One region of the Streptomyces sp. NPDC054866 genome, then DNA from elsewhere that is predicted to be linked to it. Evidence: riboswitches for the same ligand, from Rfam matches in the RefSeq annotation. Region 1 holds a riboswitch; each other region holds the start of a gene.

Region 1 (4,638 bases):
CCACCGACTCCACCGTCGACATCTCCAATGCCGCGGAGATCTTCCAGGAGGCACGGCACCCGCGAAGCTTCATCTCGCTCGAAGGCGCGGACCATCTGTTGACCGCGCGAGGGCAGGCGCAGCGGGCCGCTCACATCATCAGCGCCTGGGCCGACCAGTACCTCGACGAGCCTCGGCCCCAATAGGCGGCATCCCCTGGGCTGAGCCGTCGCCGGAGGAACTCATCCGCGCAGGAAGCGGATCGACGGGCGCGGCTCCGGGCCGTCATCCGGCGTTGTCACCTCCGCCCTCACCCCGTACACCTTTGCTATCAGCTCCTCCGTGATCACCTCTGCGGGGGTGCCTGACGCGTGGGCCGTGCCCTCTCTTAGGACCAGTACGTGGTCGCAGAACATCGCTGCCAGGTTCAGGTCGTGCAGGGCTATGACGCTCGTCAGGGGGAGGTTCGCCACCAGGGTCAGGAGGTCCAGTTGGTGGTGGATGTCCAGGTGGTTGGTCGGTTCGTCGAGGAGGAGCTCCTGGGGGGTTTGGGCCAGCGCCCTTGCTATCTGGACCCGTTGGCGTTCGCCGCCTGACAGGGTGTGCCAGGACTGGGTGGCCCGGTGGGACAGGCCTGTGCTGGTCAGGGCCTCCCTTATCGCCTTCTCGTCCTCGGGGCTCTGGAGCGACCACGCTCTGCGGTGCGGGATGCGGCCCAGGCGTACGACCTCCTCCACCGACAGCTCGACCTGTGTCGTGGCCTCCTGGTCCACCATCGCCAACCTGCGCGCCACCGTGCGGCGGCCCGCGTCGCGCAGTGGCGTGCCGTCCAGGGTGACCACCCCGGATGTCGGAGCCAGGACGCCCGCCAGGATGCGCAGGAGAGTTGACTTGCCCGAGCCGTTCGGGCCCAGCAGGCCGACCGTGGCTCCGGGGGGTGGGGCCAGGGTCACCCCGTCGATGATGAGGTGGCCTGCGGTCGTTCTGGTGACCCGGTCCGCCCGTAGGCCTGGTTCGGTGTGCGGGGTCATGTCGTCTTCCTCGTGCGGTAGAGGACCAGGACGAACGCCGGGACGCCGATCAGGGACGTCACCACCCCCACCGGCACCTCCTGGGGGTCCAGGACCGTGCGGGCCAGCGTGTCCACCCACACCAGGAACACCGCGCCCGCGAGCGCCGTGACCGGGAGCAGACGTGCGTGCCCGGCGCCGACAAGGACGCGGGCCGCGTGCGGCAGGACCAGGCCCACGAAGCCGATGGCGCCCGCGCTGCTCACCAGGGCCGCCGTGAGGAGGGCCGTTATGGAGAGGAGCAGCAGGCGGGTGCGAGCCACGTGTACGCCCAGCGTCGCCGCCGCGTCCTGGCCGAACACGAACGCGTCCAGCGTGCGGGCCTGCGTCAGGCAGATCGCGAGGGCCACGAAGAGCACCGCCGCGCACAGCCAGACGTCCGTCCAGCCCACCCCGCTCAACGAGCCGAGCAGCCAGAACAGGACACTCCGCGTCGTCTCCGCGTCGCCCGACGTCAGGATCACGAACGAGGTGAGGGCAGAGAACAGCTGCATCGCCGCCACTCCTGACAGCACCACCCTGTCGGCGCTTCCGCCCAGGGTGTGGCTCAGGAGGAGGACCAGTGCGAACGAGACGACGGCCCCTACGAAGGCTCCCGCCGAGACCGACACCACTCCCCCGCCGACCCCCAGGACGACGATCGCGACCGCGCCCGTGGACGCCCCCGAGGAGACGCCGAGTACGAAGGGGTCGGCAAGAGGGTTGCGCAGGAGGGACTGGAGGACCGTTCCGCAGACCGCGAGGCCCGCGCCGCATACCGCCGCGAGAAGCGTGCGCGGCATGCGCAGGTTCCATACGATGCCGTCCCTGATCGGCGTCAGCGTCGCCTCTCCCCAGCCGAGGTGGGCCGCCACCGCCGACCACACGTCCGGTACGGAGATGTCCGCGGGGCCGATGGTGACGGCCACCGCCACGGAGAGGGCCAGGGCGGCGAGGCCTGTCGTCCAGAGCAGGGCGGAACGTATGCCGCCCGGGGCGGCCTTCATCACTTGGCGAGCCCGAACTCGCGCAAGGCGTCGGCGACTTGTTCCACGCCGTCCACAGTGCGGATCGTCGGGTTCATGGCCTGGCCGCTCAGCAGCACGTACCGCTTCTTCTTCACGGCGGTCAGGTTCTTGGTGACCGGGTTGGACTCCAGGAACTCGATCTTCTTCTTCGCGCTCTCGGCCGTCTGCGACTTGCGGGTGAGGTCCCCGATGACCAGCACGTCCGGGTCGCGGTCCGCCACCGTCTCCCAGTTGATCTGGGGCCACTCCTCGCGGGTGTCGTCGAAGACGTTCTTCACGCCCAGTTCGCGCGTGATGATGCCCGGCGCTCCGCAGCAGCCCGCGATGTAGGGCGCGTCGGAGTTGGCGAACCAGTAGAGGAGCTTCGTGTCGGACGACGCGTCAGCCTTCTTGATCGCCTTCGTCGCCTTCGCCACCCTGGCCTTGAGGTCCGCTATCAGCCGCTCGCCGCGCTTCTCGACCCCGAACGCCTTGGCCAGGTCCCGTACTTCGCCGTACACCGTGTCCATCGTCAGCGTCTTGTCGCGACGGCCGTCGCCGTCGCCGCTGTTGTCCTTGCCCGCGCAGTCGGAGGGCGAGACATAGGCGGGTACGCCGAGTTCGGCGAACTTGGCGCGGTCGGCGACGCCGCCCTTGCTGACCGTCGCCAGGAAGGAGGCGGTGACGAAGTCCGGCTCCTGGGCGAGGACCTTCTCGAAGGAGGGGTAGCTGTCGGCGAGCCGGTCGACCTTGGCGTTGTCCTTCTCAAGTCCCTTGAGCACCGGGTCCGTCCAGGTCCCGGTGCCCGCCATGCGATCCGCGAGGCCGAGGGAGAGCAGGATCTCCGTGGAGCCCTGATCGAGGGAGACCGCCCGCCGCGGCGGCGCCTTGATCTCCACCTTCTTGCCGCAGGAGGTGAGGGTCAGTGGGTAGCCCTTAGCCTTCCCGCCCCCGCTGGAGGTGGCCGACGAGCCGCCTCCGCACGAGGTCAGCGTGAGGGCCAGGGCCGTGCTGAGGAGGACGGACATACGTACACGACGGGCTGTGGAGGACACACGATCCCTTGAGTCTCACGGCTCATACGCGGAGCCTGGCCTGCTTCATCACCTCCGCCGCCCGGTGCGGGGGCGAAGGTGCCAGCAGGTCTTCGGACTCGGGGATCGACCGGACGGGGCGCCTTCCCAGGCGTCCGTGGACGCCCAGTGGCCGTGGCCCCGCCCGTTCCCCCTCACCGCTGCGCGTCAGTTCCGGATTCGCACCGGATTCCCTGGCCCTGGTGTGGGTTGACTGGCGCTCGCAAGCTACCACGCGAGGTCAGGCCGGCTGCTGTCACGTGAGGTCAGGACGGCTGCTCGGGCCTCGGTGCGCCGCGGTAGGTGCCGAACGACCACTTGTTGCCCTCGGGGTCGGCGATCCCGAACTCCCGGCTGCCGTACGGCTGGTCCTCGATCTCCCGGATGATCTCGACCCCCGCGGCGGTGAGCCGATCGTAGAGGTCGTCCACGTGGTCGGTGACGACGTACGCCCCGAAGGTGCCCGGCTTCAGGCACCAGCCCTCGGACTTCTCGTCGTACGAGCCGAGCATGATGGCCCCGCCTTCGGGCCAGTCGAGCTCGGCGTGGGCCACGCGGTCGCCGTCCTCGTAGACGGCGGTGCGCAGGAAGCCGACCGTGCCGACCAGGAAGTCGATCAGGGCGGGGGCGTCGTGCGCCTGGAGGGTCGGCCAGACGTCGGGGGCGCGTCCGGCGGAGGCGGAGGCGGACTGGGGCTGCTGCTTCTCGGTGGTGTTCATGTCGGTGGTGTTCATGGCTCCTACTCTTCGCCCCCGCCATGGCTCCCGGCTTGGATATTCCGGCACTCTTCGGCCAGCCAGCCGCTGGGGCTCACCCCCGTGTACTGCTGGAAGTCCCGTACCAGGTGGGAGTGGTCGTAGTAGCCGCAGTCCGCGGCGATGCGGGCCAGGTCGGGGGCGCCGCCCGTCGCGACCGGGCGTACGACCGCGTTCCGTGCGCGCTGGAAGCGCATCAGGCGGCCCGCCTGCTTGGGGCTCAGGCCCGTCTCGGCGCGGAAGAGCGTGGTGAGGCGGCGTTCGCTGAGGGCGACGTGCCGGGAGAGGCCGCGCAGGGTGCCGACGCCCCGGTGCCGGGCGAGCCAGGCCCAGGCCTCGGCGACCTCGGGCCGTACGGATCCGCCGGAGGCGTCGTCGGCCGCGCGCTGCCTCAAGTAGCCGGACAGAGAAGCGAACCGCTCCTCCCAGGTGCCCTGCTCGCACAGCATCTCCCGTACGTCGGCGGCGCGGCGCCCCATCACCTCCGCGCCGGGCGTCACCAGCTCGCCGGCCAGTTCCGCCGCCGGTACGCCGAACAGGGCGCGGGCGGCGAGCGGGTGCACGGCGAGCTGGATGCCCGCCTCGTGCTCGGGCCGCACGACGTACGCCGGGGACTGGTGGAGGCCGCCGAGGACGATGTCCGTGCGGGTGGCGTCGCGGCCGCCCGCCTGCTCGGGGGTGATGCCGCTGACGACGGGGCCGTCGAGCGAGAAGATCAGCGTCAGGTACGGGGACGGCAGGCCGCGGTGCAGGCCGGGCCGCTCACCCTCCGTGC
Region 2 (4,638 bases), 470 kb from region 1:
CCGCAGCGCCTCCGCCACGGACCCCGCGTGCACGGTCGACTCGGCCATCAGCTCCGCGTCCGGCACGGCCTCGCCACCGAGCAGCACCGTCGGGATTCCGGCGGCCTTCAGCGCCGCGAGCCCGTCCTCCCACGCCCGCTTGCCGCCGAGGAGGCGTACGACGGCGATGTCCGCGCCCTCGATCAGCGCGGGCAGCTCGGCCTGCGCGTCGACCCGGGTCGGGTTGCCGATGCGGTAGGGGGCGCCGGAGGCACGGGCGGCAAGGAGGTCCGTGTCGGCGGTGGACAGAAGCAGGACGGTCATGAGGGTGCCCCCGGTGCGATGAAGGGGAGACCGGCGGGTGCGCCGGTCTCGATCAGGCTGAGCAGCGCGTCCGTGTCCGCGTGTTCTTCGATCAGGTCGCCGAGCAGGTCGAGCTGCTCCTCGCGCAGTGCGCCGAAGCTGGTGTCGGGCGCGGGTACGAAGCGGCGCCCGGCGGCGCGGGCGACCTCGGTGAGGAAGCGGCGCCGGAACGCGTCGGACTCCAGGGAGCCGTGCCAGTGCGTGCCCCAGACCTCGCCGACGCGGCAGCCGTCCAGGAAGGGCTCTCCGCCCAGGACTTGAGCGACGCCGTGGTGGATCTCGTACCCCTCGACGGGTTCACCGAGCGCCTCGCCGACCGGCCGCGCAAGTGTCTTCTCGCGCGCGAACCGCACCCGCACGGGCAGCAGCCCGAGTCCGTCCACGGCACCGGCCCGCGACTCGACGTCGTCCTCGATGTGCTCGCCGAGCACCTGGAAACCGCCGCAGATCCCCAGCACCGGACGGCCCTCGGCGGCGCGCCGCGCGATGGCGTCGGCGAGGCCGCGCTCGCGCAGCCACTCCAGGGCGCGGACCGTGCCGCGCGTCCCCGGCACGATCACGAGATCGGCGTCGACGAGTTCTTCGGCCCGGTCCACGAACCGCACGACGACGCCGGGTTCGGCGGCCAGCGCGTCCACGTCGGTGAAGTTCGACATCAGCGGTACGGCGCAGACGGCGACGCGCAGCACGTCCTCGCCGACCGGGGGAGCGACGACGGACTCCCGCACGGCGCCCCGCAGGGACACCCGGAGCCCGTCCTCCTCGTCGATGCCGAGGCCGTGCTGGAACGGCAGCACACCGAACGTGCGCCGCCCGGTGAGCTGTTGGAGCATGTCGAGCCCGGGTTCGAGCAGCGAGACGTCGCCCCGGAACTTGTTGACGAGATACCCGGCGACCAGCTCCTGGTCCCCGGCGCTCAGCAGCGCGGTGGTCCCGAAGAAGGAGGCGAAGACGCCTCCGCGGTCGATGTCTCCCACCACGACCACGGGGAAGCGGGCGGCCCGCGCGATCCCCATGTTCACGATGTCCGTACGTCGCAGATTGATCTCGGCGGGACTGCCCGCACCTTCGCAGATCACGGCGTCATAGCTGCCCCGAAGTTCCTCAAGGCATCCCACGACGGTGGAGAGCAGCGCCTCTTGCCGCCCCCCGTGGTAGCCGCGCGCGCTCATCTCGCCCACCGGCTTGCCCATGAGGACGACCTGGCTGCTGCGGTCGCTGCCCGGCTTGAGCAGCACGGGGTTCATCAGCGCGGTCGGCTCGACCATGGCGGCCTGCGCCTGCATGGCCTGGGCCCGCCCGATCTCGGCGCCTTCGCGCGTGACGAAGGAGTTGAGGGACATGTTCTGCGCCTTGAAGGGCGCGACGGAGCCCCCTTTGCGGGCCAGCCACCGGCAGATCCCGGCGGTGACGACGCTCTTCCCCGCGTCGGAGGTGGTTCCGGCGACGAGCAGTCCACCACTCATGAGGCCCTGCCTTTCCGTAGAGCGCTCACGGCCGCCGCGACGCCCAGGGCAAGGAGACCCACCCGTCGCGACAGCTTCACGGCCTGTTCGATGTCGGGGACTTCGACGCCCCGCCCGTCCCCGTTCAGGACGGGCCGGTGCTCGACACGCCCCGCGTACGAGAGAGTCCCCCCGAGCCGTACGCCCAACGCCCCGGCGAAGGCGGCCTCGACGGGCCCGGCGTTGGGGCTCGGGTGCTTGGCGGCATCGTCACGCCAGGCGCGCACCGCGCCACGTGGCGAGTCCCCGGCAACGGCCGCGAGTACGGCGGTGAGCCGGGCGCCCGGCCACCCCAGTACGTCGTCGAGCCGCGCGGAAGCCCACCCGTAGCGGCGGTACTTCACGGACTTGTGCCCGACCATGGCGTCGAGCGTGTTCACGGCCCGGAAGGCGACCAGCCCGGGCACTCCGCCCAGAGCACCCCACACCAACGCCCCCACCACGGCGTCGGACGTGTTCTCGGCGACGGACTCGACCACGGCCCGCGCGATGCCGTCGGCGTCGAGGGCCTGCGGATCCCGCCCGCACAGATGCGGCAGCCGCTCCCGTGCCACCTCGACGTCCCCGGCGGCGAGCGCCCCGCCGATGGCCCGCGCCTCACGCCCCAGCGAGGTGCCGCCGACCACGGCCCAGGTGGTGGCGGCGGTCAGCGCGACGGACGCGGCGCGCGAATCACGTACAAGAGAAGAGGCCAGGGCGGCGGCACCGGCCGCGCCTCCGGCGCACACCACGGCATGCAGGGCGCCCCACCCGCGGTGGTCACGCCACAGCACACGCTCGACGGCACCCGCGGCCCGGCCGAACGCGGCGACCGGATGCCCGCGGCGGGGATCGCCGAGGAACAGGTCACCGAGGAGGCCGGCGGCGGCGCCGTACGCGAAGTCGCGATCGGCACGCATGGCTTCAGCCGGTCGCTGTGCCGAGAAGAGAGCTCACGCTCGGGAACTGGTCCGGCAACGGGCGGCCGCGCATGGCGATATGTCCTCACTCAGGGTGTCCGCGCCCTGGTTCGACGTGATCGGCGGCGAGAGTTCCTGGCTTCCGAGGAGTCAGCTCCTCGATGACAGTGGCGGGACCGCGCCGGATTCGCACCGGCTTCCTCTCCTGCTGCCGTATTGGCTCCGGCAGTCCACCACGGCCCGCGAAGGCCCGTCAACTCGCTGTTGACCTGCGACGGGAGAGTGTGCGGAGGCCCACATACGAAGGTGGGGCGCGAGACGCCGAAGCGTCCCGCACCCCACCCGAAACTCCGGTCGTCAGGCGACGATCAGATAGATCCCGTACGCCACGGCCGCCGCGCAGAGCGCGAAGCACACGTACGCGCCCGTGCGGGCCGCGGAGGCGGTGCCGCCACCCGCGGTGGAGGCACCCGCGGAGGAGGCGCCGGACGTGGCCGCCTCGTGCTTGGAGAGGCCGACGATGCCGAGGGTGAACAGGCCCACCAGGGCCACTGTCACCGCGAGGCTGACTCCGAAGACGGAGCCGAGAGCTGCCCAGTCGATGTCCATGCTGACTTTTCCTTACACCGTGGCGGTCCGGGCGGGGTCCGCCGCGGTGCCGGTCGGGGCCGGGATGGTGGCCTTGACGAAATCGACGTCCGCGCTGGCCACGGCCGACCCGGTGGGCGGCGGTGTGACGGCGGCCATCGCGGTGGTCACGACGCCGGCGGGCTCGGCGGCGGAAGAGCCGCCGATCTCGTCGTCGGCGACGTTCGTGTGGTCGACGGCGTTGCGGCGGGACAGCACCCAGATGACGGCCGAGCCGCCGACCAGGAGCGCGGCGGTGACCGCGATGCCCCAGGGGCCCTGCTTGGTGAGGAACTCGGCCCCCGCGCCGACCAGACCGGCGGCCGGGAGGGTCAGACCCCAGGCGATGAACATGCGGGTCGCCGTGGACCAGCGGACCACACCGCCCTTGCGGCCGAGGCCCGCGCCCATCACGGCGCCGGAGCAGGACTGCGTGGTGGAGAGCGAGAAGCCGATGTGCGAGGAGGCCAGGATGACCGTCGCGGCGCTGGTCTGGGCGGCGAAGCCCTGCTGCGGCTGGAGGTCGGTGAGGCCCTTGCCCATGGTGCGGATGATGCGCCAGCCGCCGAGGTAGGTGCCGAGCGCGATGGCGACACCGGCCGAGACGATGACCCACATCGGGGGGTTGGCGCCCGGGTTCAGGACGCCGCCGGTGACCAGGGCGAGCGTGATGATGCCCATGGTCTTCTGCGCGTCGTTCGTGCCGTGGGCCAGCGAGACGAGGCCCGCGGAGGCGATCTGTCCGGCGCGGTAACCCTTGGCCGTGGCCTTGGTGTCGGTGTTGCGGCCGATCCGGTACGTCAGACGCGTGGCCGCCATCGCGGCGAGACCCGCCACGAGAGGCGCGGCCAGGGCCGGGATCAGGATCTTGGTGACGACGGTGCCGCCGTCGATCGACGACCAGCCCATCGACATGACAGCGGCGCCGATGAGGCCGCCGAAGAGTGCGTGGGAGGAACTGGAGGGCAGGCCCACCAGCCAGGTCAGCAGATTCCAGAGGATCGCGCCGACCAGGGCCGCGAAGATCACCTCTGTCTTCAGTCCGTCCTCGTTGACGATGCCGCCAGAGATCGTCTTGGCGACTTCGACGGAGAGGAAAGCTCCGACGAGATTCAGCACGGCGGACATGGCCACCGCCGTCTTGGGCTTGAGAGCGCCAGTCGAGATGGTGGTAGCCATCGCGTTGGCTGTGTCGTGGAAACCGTTCGTGAAGTCGAACACGAGAGCGGTAACGATCACGATCCCGAGGAGAAGCGTGATGTGTT
Region 3 (4,638 bases), on a different contig from region 1:
TCGGCACGAAGTGATCGGCGAGCCCGCACAGCAGGGCGTCGCCCGCGCCGATCCGCGCGCCGGTGAGCGCCAGGTGGGTGCCGAGTTCCCCGGGAGCGAGGGCCAGCAGGTAGGTGCCGCCCACGTCGGGCACGAAGCCGATGCCGGTCTCCGGCATCGCGACGCGGGAGCGCTCGGTGACGATGCGGACGTCGCCGTGCGCGGAGACACCGACGCCGCCGCCCATCACGATCCCGTCCATCACGGCGACGTACGGCTTGGGGTAGCGGGCGATGCGGGCGTTGAGCCGGTACTCGTCCCGCCAGAAGCCGGCGGAGGCGGACGTCCCGGCACGCGCGTCCTCGTAGATGGAGCGGATGTCGCCGCCCGCGCACAGGCCGCGCCCGCCGGCCCCTTGGATGATCACGGTCTGTACGTCCGGATCGCTCTCCCAGGCGGTGAGCGCCTCGTCGATGCGGCGCACCATGGCGTGGGTGAGGGCGTTGAGGGCCTGGGGGCGGTTGAGCGTGAGGTGGGCCGCGCGGCCCTCGGTACGGAGCAGGACGAAGTCCTCGGCCGCGGTCACCGCAGTGCCTCGGTCAGGCTTCGGGCCACGATGACGCGCATGATCTCGTTGGTTCCTTCCAGGATCTGGTGGACGCGGAGGTCGCGGACGATCTTCTCGATGCCGTACTCGTTCAAGTAGCCGTAGCCGCCGTGGAGTTGGAGCGCCCGGTCGGCGACGGAGTAGCCGGTGTCGGTGGCGAAGCGTTTGGCCATCGCGCACAGTTGCGGCGCCTGAGGGTCCCCGCGGTCCAGGGCCTCGGCGGCCTGCTTGACCAGGGCGCGGGCGGCGGCGAGTTCGGTCGCCATGTCGGCGAGGCGGAACTGCAGTGCCTGGGCGTCGAGGAGCCGGGCGCCGAAAGCCTCCCGGTCGGCGAGGTACGCGAGGCTCTTGTTGAGGGCGCTGCGGGCGCCGCCCAGGGAGCAGGCGGCGATGCCGAGCCTGCCGCCGTTCAGGCCGCTCATGGCGATCTTGAAGCCGTCGCCCGCGCGGCCGAGCAGCCGGTCGGCGGGCACCCGTACCTCGTCCAGGATCACTTGACGGGTGGGCTGGGCGTTCCAGCCCATCTTCTTCTCGTCGGGGCCGAACGAGAGCCCGGGGTCGTCCCGTTCGACGAGGAACGCGGAGATCCCCCGGGGGCCCTCGCCGTCGGTGCGCGCCATGACGACGTACACCTGCGCGGCGCCCGCACCGGAGATGAACTGCTTGACGCCGCTGAGGACGTAGCCGTCGCCGTCGCGGACCGCCCGGGTGCGCAGGGACCCGGCGTCCGATCCGGCCCCCGGTTCGGTGAGGCAGTAGCTGCCGAGGTCGTCCATGGAGCACAGGCGGGGCAGCCACCGCGTCCGTTGCGCGGGGTCGCCGTATGTGTCGATCATCCAGGCGACCATGTTGTGGATGGAGAGGTAGCCCGCGATGGACGGGCAGCCGGAGGCGAGGGCCTCGAAGACGAGGACGCCGTCGGCCCGCGTGAGACCGCTGCCGCCCGCGTCCTCCCGTACGTACACGCCGCCGAGCCCGAGCCCGGCCGCCTTGCGCAGTACGTCGAGGGGGAAGTGCTTGTCCTGGTCCCACTGCACGGCACGGGGGGCGAGATGGTCGTCCGCGAAGTCGAGCGTGGTCTCGACGAGGGCCTGTTGGTCCTGGGTGAGTGATGTGGTGGTCATGGCGCTCATCCCATGGTGGGCAGGGTGAAGCTCGCGCCTTCCCTGGCCCCTGAGGGCCAGCGCGAGGTGACGGTCTTGGTGCGGGTGTAGAAGCGGATGGCGTCGGGGCCGTGCTGGTTCAGGTCGCCGAAGCCGGAGCGCTTCCAGCCGCCGAAGGTGTGGTAGGCCACCGGGACCGGAATGGGGACGTTGACGCCGACCATGCCGGTGTCGACGCGGCGGGTGAAGTCGCGGGCGGTGTCGCCGTCCCTGGTGAAGATCGCGACCCCGTTGCCGTACGGGTGCTCGCTGGGCAGCCGCAGGGCTTCCTCGTAGTCGGCGGCCCGTACGACGCACAGGACGGGGCCGAAGATCTCCTCGCGGTAGATCCGCATGCGTGGACCGACCCGGTCGAAGAGCGAGGCGCCCGCGAAGAACCCGTCCTGATGGCCCGGAAGCGTGAACTGCCGCCCGTCGACGACGAGTTCAGCACCTTCGTTGACGCCGATGTCCACGTACCTGCGGACCCGGTCGAGTGCGTCCCTGCTCACGAGCGGGCCGAAGTCGGCCTCCGGGTCGTCGCTGCGGCCGACGCGGAGCGTGCCGATGCGTTCCTTGAGCGCGGCGACCAGCGCGTCGGCGGTCTCCTCACCGACGGGCACGGCCACCGAGATGGCCATGCAGCGTTCGCCCGCCGAGCCGTATCCGGCGCCGATGAGCGCGTCGACGGCCTGGTCGAGGTCGGCGTCCGGCATGACGATCATGTGGTTCTTGGCGCCCCCGAAGCACTGGGCGCGCTTGCCGTGGGCGGCGGCGGTGGCGTAGATGTGCGCGGCGATCGGCGTGGAGCCGACGAAGCCGAGCGCGCCGACCCTGGGGTCCTCAAGGAGGGTGTCGACCGCTTCCTTGCCGCCGTTGACGACGTTCAGGACGCCGGGCGGCAGGCCTGCGTCGAGGAACAGTTCGGCAAGACGCAGGGGTACGGACGGGTCGCGCTCGGAGGGTTTGAGGATGAACGCGTTGCCGCAGGCGAGAGCGGGCGCGACCTTCCACAGCGGGATCATCGCGGGGAAGTTGAAGGGCGTGATCCCGGCGACCACACCGATCGGGGAGCGCAGCGAGTGCACGTCGATGCCGGTGCCCGCGTTGTCCGTGAACTCGCCCTTGAGCAGATGCGGGATCCCGGCGGCGAACTCCACCACTTCCAGGCCGCGTTGGATGTCGCCGTGCGCGTCGGCCACGGTCTTGCCGTGCTCGGCCGACAACAGCCGTGCCAGGGAGTCGCGTTCGGCCTCGACGAGCTGAAGGAAGCGCAGCAGCACGCGGGCGCGCCGCTGCGGATTCCAACTTCCCCACTCCTGCTGCGCGGTGACCGCGTCGGCGATCGCCCGCTCGGTGTCGGCCCGGCCCGCGAGCGGTACGCGGGCCTGGACGGTGCCGGTGTTGGGGTCGTACACGTCGCCGAAGAGGCCCGACGTGCCTGCGGTGTGCTTGCCGCCGATGAAGTGGGTGAGTTCACGGACCATGGGTGCCTGCTCTCGTCAGGTGAGATCCGGGGACGGCACGGCGAGCCGCCGACGGGCGCACAGGTGTGTGCGCTGTCGGTGCGAGCCGTGGGACAGCGGACGTCGGGACTCTCAGGCGTGCGTCGAGACCGCCGGAGGGCGCGACGTCCTATGAGCGCGTGGTGAGTTGAGCGCGCTCCGCCGGATCACCAGGGTCGTGGGTACGGACCGGTGCCATGCGTGTCTGCTCCATCCTCGTGGACAACACGGAACATTCCGCGGCCGGTATCCTGACTCCCGGATCTCCGCGCGCCGCCCGCCTTCCCGGCAGACCTCGCCAGTGGCGTGTGGATGGCAGCACACTCCCCGGTCACAGTGGCGGGACCGTGCCGGATTCACACCGGCTTCCCTGCACCGCGGACCTTGTGCCACGAACATATAGTTGGACGTCCTAGTAAGTCCACCCCTCTCCGCCGCGGGACAGCGCGAGAGCGCGGGCGGGGTGGCGCGGTCCGAGGAAGACGACGACGCCCTTGCCGTCGGGAGAGGGGTGCGTCGCCTGGGTCCAGCCCTGGCGGCCGTAGAAGCCCATGGCCTGCGGTGACCGGACCGAAGTCAGCAGCCAGACACGGTCGTCGGGAGCGCCGGAGGCCATCGCATCAAGGAGAGCCGCCCCGATTCCGGTGCCCTGCGCCGTGGGACGCACGGCCAGTTCGTCTATCTCACGGGCCCCGCACAGCCACGACAGGGCGCGCTCGGCGCCGAGTCCGGCCGCCGCCTGCGGATAGCAGCGGTCGGCGGGAAAGGGATCAGGCGTGGTCCACCCGGTGGTGAACCCGGCGATGCCCGTCCCCTCCAGGGCGATCGCCGCGGTGAAGCCGGGCCGCCGCACGTCGTCACCGAGCCGGACCAGGAACTCCGCCACCCGCTCCTCGTCCTCGTACCAGGGCGGCACGCCGAAGGCTTCGGCGTAGACGGTGCGCAACTCATCTACGTGCGCGAGCAGTTGCTCACCGCGCAGCACCCGTACGACCGCCGCCATCAGGCAGCCCTCGCCTCGGCCGCCCTCGGCTGCAGGGCCGCGTACGCCAGGGGGGCGGACGGGTCGATCGACACGTCCCAGGGGGCGGGCTCGGCCCCGGCACGTACGAGCAGGTCGCCGACGGCGGCGATCATCGCGCCGTTGTCCGTGCACAGCGTCATCGGGGGTACGCGCAGCCGCACGCCCGCGGCCGCGCACCGCTCCTCGGCGAGCGACCGCACCCGCGAGTTGGCGGCGACACCGCCGACCACGACGAGGGTCCCGACCCCGTGATCCCGGCAGGCAGCCAGGGCCTTGCGGGTCAGTACGTCCGCGACGGCCTCCTGGAGCGAGGCCGCACCGTCGGCCACCGGTAGATCGCGGCCGGCGTGCCCCTCGGCCCAGCGTGCGGCGGCGGTCTTG
Region 4 (4,638 bases), on a different contig from region 1:
CCCGGGTCGAGCAGGTTCTTCTCGGCGTTCGTGGTGGAGCTCATTACTGGCAGGCCTCGCAGGACTCGGGGTTTTCCAGGGAGCAGGCGACGGCTTCTTCGGCCGTGACCTGGGCGGGGACGGGGGCGGGGGCGGCTGCCTCGGTCTGGCCGGCCGCCGCGCGGGCGATGCGGGTCGCCGGGCGCGAGCGCAGGTAGTACGTGGTCTTCAGACCCTGCTGCCAGGCGTAGGCGTACATCGAGGAGAGCTTGCCGATGGTCGGCGTCTCCAGGAACAGGTTCAGGGACTGCGCCTGGTCGAGGAACGGCGTGCGCGCGGCGGCCATGTCGATCAGGCCGCGCTGCGGGATCTCCCACGCGGTGCGGTAGAGCTCGCGCACCTCGGCCGGGATCCAACTGAAGCCCTGCACCGAGCCGTTGGCCTCGCGCAGCGCCTCGCGAGTCTGCGCGTCCCAGACGCCGAGCCGTTTGAGCTCCTGCACCAAGTAGGCGTTGACCTGGAGGAATTCACCACTCAGCGTCTCGCGCTTGAAGAGGTTGGAGACCTGCGGCTCGATGCACTCGTACACGCCCGCGATGGACGCGATCGTGGCGGTCGGCGCGATGGCGAGAAGCAGCGAGTTGCGCATGCCGGTCGCGGCGATACGTTCGCGCAGCGCGGCCCAGCGCTCCGGCCAGGTCAGCTCGACGCCGTAGTGGTCGGGGTGCAGGACGCCGCGCGCGGTGCGGGTCTTCTCCCAGGCGGGCAGCGGGCCGTTGCGCTCGGCGAGGTCGGCGGACGCCTCGTACGCGGCGAGCATGATCCGCTCGGCGATGCGCGTCGAGAGGGCGCGCGCGGCGGGCGAGTCGAAGGGCAGCTTCAGCTGGAAGAAGACGTCCTGGAGGCCCATGGCGCCCAGGCCGACCGGACGCCACCTGGCGTTGGAGCGGCCTGCCTGCTCGGTCGGGTAGAAGTTGATGTCGACGACGCGGTCGAGGAAGGTGACGGCGGTGCGGACGGTCTCGTCGAGCCGCTCCCAGTCGATGTCACCGGCGGCCGTGTCCACGAAGGCGCCGAGGTTCACCGAGCCCAGGTTGCAGACGGCCGTCTCGCCGTCGTCCGTCACCTCCAGGATCTCCGTGCAGAGGTTGGAGGAGTGGACGGTGTGGCCGGGCTCCGCCGTCTGGTTGGCGGTGCGGTTGGCGGCGTCCTTGAACGTCATCCAGCCGTTGCCGGTCTGCGCCAGGGTGCGCATCATGCGGCCGTACAGATCGCGCGCGGGGATGGTCTTGCGGGCGAGCCCGGCGGCCTCGGCCTTGCGGTAGGCGGCGTCGAACTCGTCGCCCCACAGGTCGACGAGCTCCGGCACGTCGGCCGGAGAGAACAGCGACCAGTCCTGGTCGGCGGCGACCCGGCGCATGAACTCGTCCGGGATCCAGTGCGCGAGGTTGAGGTTGTGCGTGCGGCGCGCGTCCTCACCCGTGTTGTCGCGCAGCTCCAGGAACTCCTCGATGTCGGAGTGCCACGTCTCCAGATAGACCGCGGCGGCGCCCTTGCGGCGCCCGCCCTGGTTCACGGCGGCGACGGAGGCGTCCAGCGTCTTCAGGAACGGCACGATGCCGTTGGAGTGACCGTTCGTGCCGCGGATCAGCGAACCGCGGGCGCGGATGCGGGAGTACGAGAGGCCGATGCCGCCCGCGTGCTTGGAGAGGCGCGCGACCTGGTGGTAGCGGTCGTAGATGGAGTCCAGCTCGTCCAGCGGGGAGTCGAGGAGGTAGCAGGACGACATCTGCGGGTGGCGGGTGCCGGAGTTGAAGAGCGTCGGCGAGGACGGCAGGTAGTCCAGGCGGCTCATCAGGCGGTACAGGGAGGCGACTTCGGCCATCGCGCGGGCACTGCCGTCCTCGGCGAGGCCGCTCGCGACGCGCAGCATGAAGTGCTGCGGGGTCTCGATGACGTGCCGGGTGATCGGGTGGCGAAGCAGATAGCGGCTGTGCAGGGTGCGCAGGCCGAAGTAGCCGAAGCGGAAGTCGGCGCCGTCCTCCAGAGCCGCCTCCACGAGCCCGTCCAGGCGCTCCGCGTGGTCGGTGACGAACGCGGCGGTACGGTCCGCGATCAGCCCCTCGCGGTGGCCGACGGCAACCGAGTCGGAGAAGCTGCGCACGCCCTGCGACGCGGCCTCGTCACGGATGCTGAGGCTGAGGAGCCTGGCCGCGAGCTGCGAGTAGGTCGGATCCTCGGAGATGAGCCCGGCGGCCGCCTCGGTCGCGAGGTCCCGCAGCTCCGCCACGTCGGCCTTGGCCGAACGGCCGCGCAGCGCCGCGGCGGCGACCCGGCCGGGGTCGGCGTCGGGGAGGTCGGCGGTGAGGTCGGTCAGGGTACGCAGCAGCGCGGTTCCTGGGCCGTCGGCGATCCGCTGATCGTCGGTGGTCTGCGCTGACGCAGGTTCGGCTGGCGCGATGGTCACGGAGCACTCCCTCGCTCGGCTCGGAGCCTTGAGGAGGGCAGGAGTGACACACGGGGGCCGCCCCTGGACAGGGCTGCGCTCCGCGTCCACCAGCCCATTCCACGAGGCCCGGACGTCGTTGGCACCCGGACCGGTCGGAACGGGCGCACTGTCGACAGGTCTTCGGACTTGCGAGCACGACAAATGCGTACTCATACACCGTTGCGGGACAGTTCCGGACTTGCACCGGATTCCCCTGCGGCGACAGCGAGCACGAGCATACATCTTGTGCTGGCTCTGCGAGGCAGCCCCATATCTTGTGTCGGCGCGCGTATCCCCTAGGGTGGCGCCGAACTGATCGTCGAACAGGGGGAGACGGCGTGCGAGGGCGGGGCGCGGGCTGTACGGCGGTGTTGCTGATGCTGCTCACGGGGTGCGGGGGCGAGGGGAGCACCGCTGAGACGAAGCCCACGCGCACCCCGAAGTCGACCACGGCCGCCGGTGTCGACGGAGACGTGGACCCCGGCAAGATCTTCACGGACGCCGAGCTGAAGTCGGCGCTGCTCCCGGCGAAGGCGATCGGGGCGAGGGCCAGGGCGTACGACGTGACGTCCGGCCCCTCCAATCCGTACCAGGGTGGCGGTGATTGGGGCGCCTGTGCTGCCGGCGAGGAGGTGCACGAGCAACTGCTGCGCTTGCGGGGACCCAGCGCGAGCCACACCGTGCGTCCGTTCCCCGAGGCGGTCGAGGACGAGAATCCCTACGTCCACGCGTCCCTGCTCTCCATGACCGCCGAGCGGGCCGGGCGCCACATCGAACTGCGCCGGCAGCTCAACAAGGCGTGCCCTCGCGTCACCGTCGACACCGACGCGGCCCCCGTCGAGGAGCACCACGTGGCCGAGAGGCTGCCGGATCTCGGCGACGAGGCGCTCCTGGAGACCTCGCGGATCGTGGGCGGCGACGAGTACGACGGCGGCCGTCCGCGCTACGACGTCGAGGTGCGGGTCGGTGGCGTGCTCGTCAGGGTGACCGCGGGCACCGACAAGAAGCTGACGCTCACCTCCGCCGCCCAGGCGGCGGCCAGGGTTCGCACGGAGCTCCACCGGGCCGGGTGAGTCCGCACGCACGAGAGCGGGCCGCCGGATTCCTCCGGCGGCCCGCGTCACGTACGTACAAGAAGGGGGTCAGTGGCCGCCCGGTGCTCCCACCGTGGCCGGCGGCAGTTCCTCCTTGACGCCCGGGTCGCCCGCGTCCGCGGTGTAGTCGCCGGGAGACGTCTCGTCGATGCCGTCAGGGGCCTTCATGGCGCGCAGGACGAAGGTCATGACCACGGTGACCACCACGTTCAGGACGAACGCCGTGAGGCCGATGTAGCCGATCTCGCCGATGCCCGGGATCTCGTCGGACGAGCCGCCGAAGTGCTTCTGCGTCGGCGAGGCGACGCCGTACGCGGCGACCGTGCCGTAGATCATGCCGACCGCCCAGCCCGCGAGCAGCGCCCAGCGGTGGAACCACCGCGTGAACAGCCCGCCGACCAGCGCGGGCATGGTCTGCAGGATCCAGATGCCGCCCAGGAGCTGGAAGTTGATCGCGACCGTCTTGTCCATGGTGAGGACGAAGGCGAGCGCGCCCACCTTCACCATGAGCGAGACCAGCTTGGAGACCTTCGTCTCCTGCGCGGGTGTCGCGTCCGGCTTGATGAAGTCCTTGTAGATGTTCCTGGTGAAGAGGTTCGCTGCCGCGATCGACATGATCGCCGCCGGGACGAGCGCGCCGATGCCGATCGCCGCGAACGCGACGCCCGTGAACCAGTCGGGGAACATGTTCTCGAACAGCTGCGGGATCGCCAGCTGCCCGTTCTCCACCTTGACCCCGGCCGCGATCGCCATGAAGCCGAGCAGCGCGAGCAGGCCGAGCATCAGCGAGTAGAGCGGCAGAATCGTGGTGTTGCGGCGGATCACGTCGCGGCTCTTGGAGGAGAGCGTCGCCGTGATCGAGTGCGGGTACATGAACAGCGCGAGCGCGGAGCCGAGGGCCAGGGTCGCGTACGTCCACTGTCCGGGCTCGCCCGGTGCCAGGCCCGCGACGGGCTTGCCCGCCGCCTCGTTCGCCGAAGAGAACTTGTCGCCCGCCGCCTGGAAGATCTCGTCGAAGCCGCCGAGCTTGATCGGGATGTAGATGATCGCGACGGCGATGACGAGGTAGATCAGACC

The links. Region 1 has a riboswitch for cobalamin ahead of ACWGI2_RS11125 (ABC transporter substrate-binding protein). Riboswitches for the same ligand answer to the same signal wherever they lie in the genome.
Region 2: linked by a shared signal. The riboswitch ahead of ACWGI2_RS08970 (cobalamin biosynthesis protein) and the one ahead of ACWGI2_RS11125 (ABC transporter substrate-binding protein) in region 1 are both predicted to bind cobalamin.
Region 3: linked by a shared signal. The riboswitch ahead of ACWGI2_RS06755 (CoA-acylating methylmalonate-semialdehyde dehydrogenase) and the one ahead of ACWGI2_RS11125 (ABC transporter substrate-binding protein) in region 1 are both predicted to bind cobalamin.
Region 4: linked by a shared signal. The riboswitch ahead of ACWGI2_RS19700 (ribonucleoside-diphosphate reductase subunit alpha) and the one ahead of ACWGI2_RS11125 (ABC transporter substrate-binding protein) in region 1 are both predicted to bind cobalamin.

Annotation. Positions count from the first base shown of each region.
Region 1 covers NZ_JBSGZA010000002.1:530,012-534,649, forward strand. The annotation lists gene ACWGI2_RS11110 (alpha/beta hydrolase family protein) at 1-185, shown strand, start outside; gene ACWGI2_RS11115 (ABC transporter ATP-binding protein) at 222-1,010, opposite strand; gene ACWGI2_RS11120 (FecCD family ABC transporter permease) at 1,007-2,035, opposite strand; gene ACWGI2_RS11125 (ABC transporter substrate-binding protein) at 2,035-3,063, opposite strand; cobalamin riboswitch at 3,157-3,342, opposite strand; gene ACWGI2_RS11130 (VOC family protein) at 3,375-3,827, opposite strand; gene ACWGI2_RS11135 (helix-turn-helix domain-containing protein) at 3,848-4,638, opposite strand, start outside.
Region 2 covers NZ_JBSGZA010000002.1:60,597-65,234, reverse strand. The annotation lists gene cobN (cobaltochelatase subunit CobN) at 1-303, opposite strand, end outside; gene ACWGI2_RS08975 (cobyric acid synthase) at 300-1,808, opposite strand; gene ACWGI2_RS08970 (cobalamin biosynthesis protein) at 1,805-2,746, opposite strand; cobalamin riboswitch at 2,854-2,999, opposite strand; gene ACWGI2_RS08965 (hypothetical protein) at 3,104-3,355, opposite strand; gene ACWGI2_RS08960 (anion permease) at 3,368-4,638, opposite strand, start outside.
Region 3 covers NZ_JBSGZA010000001.1:1,585,428-1,590,065, reverse strand. The annotation lists gene ACWGI2_RS06765 (enoyl-CoA hydratase/isomerase family protein) at 1-565, opposite strand, end outside; gene ACWGI2_RS06760 (acyl-CoA dehydrogenase family protein) at 562-1,710, opposite strand; gene ACWGI2_RS06755 (CoA-acylating methylmalonate-semialdehyde dehydrogenase) at 1,716-3,215, opposite strand; cobalamin riboswitch at 3,458-3,642, opposite strand; gene ACWGI2_RS06750 (GNAT family N-acetyltransferase) at 3,646-4,236, opposite strand; gene tsaD (tRNA (adenosine(37)-N6)-threonylcarbamoyltransferase complex transferase subunit TsaD) at 4,236-4,638, opposite strand, start outside.
Region 4 covers NZ_JBSGZA010000003.1:948,162-952,799, forward strand. The annotation lists gene ACWGI2_RS19695 (ribonucleotide-diphosphate reductase subunit beta) at 1-44, opposite strand, end outside; gene ACWGI2_RS19700 (ribonucleoside-diphosphate reductase subunit alpha) at 44-2,446, opposite strand; cobalamin riboswitch at 2,583-2,706, opposite strand; gene ACWGI2_RS19705 (hypothetical protein) at 2,806-3,540, shown strand; gene mctP (monocarboxylate uptake permease MctP) at 3,610-4,638, opposite strand, start outside.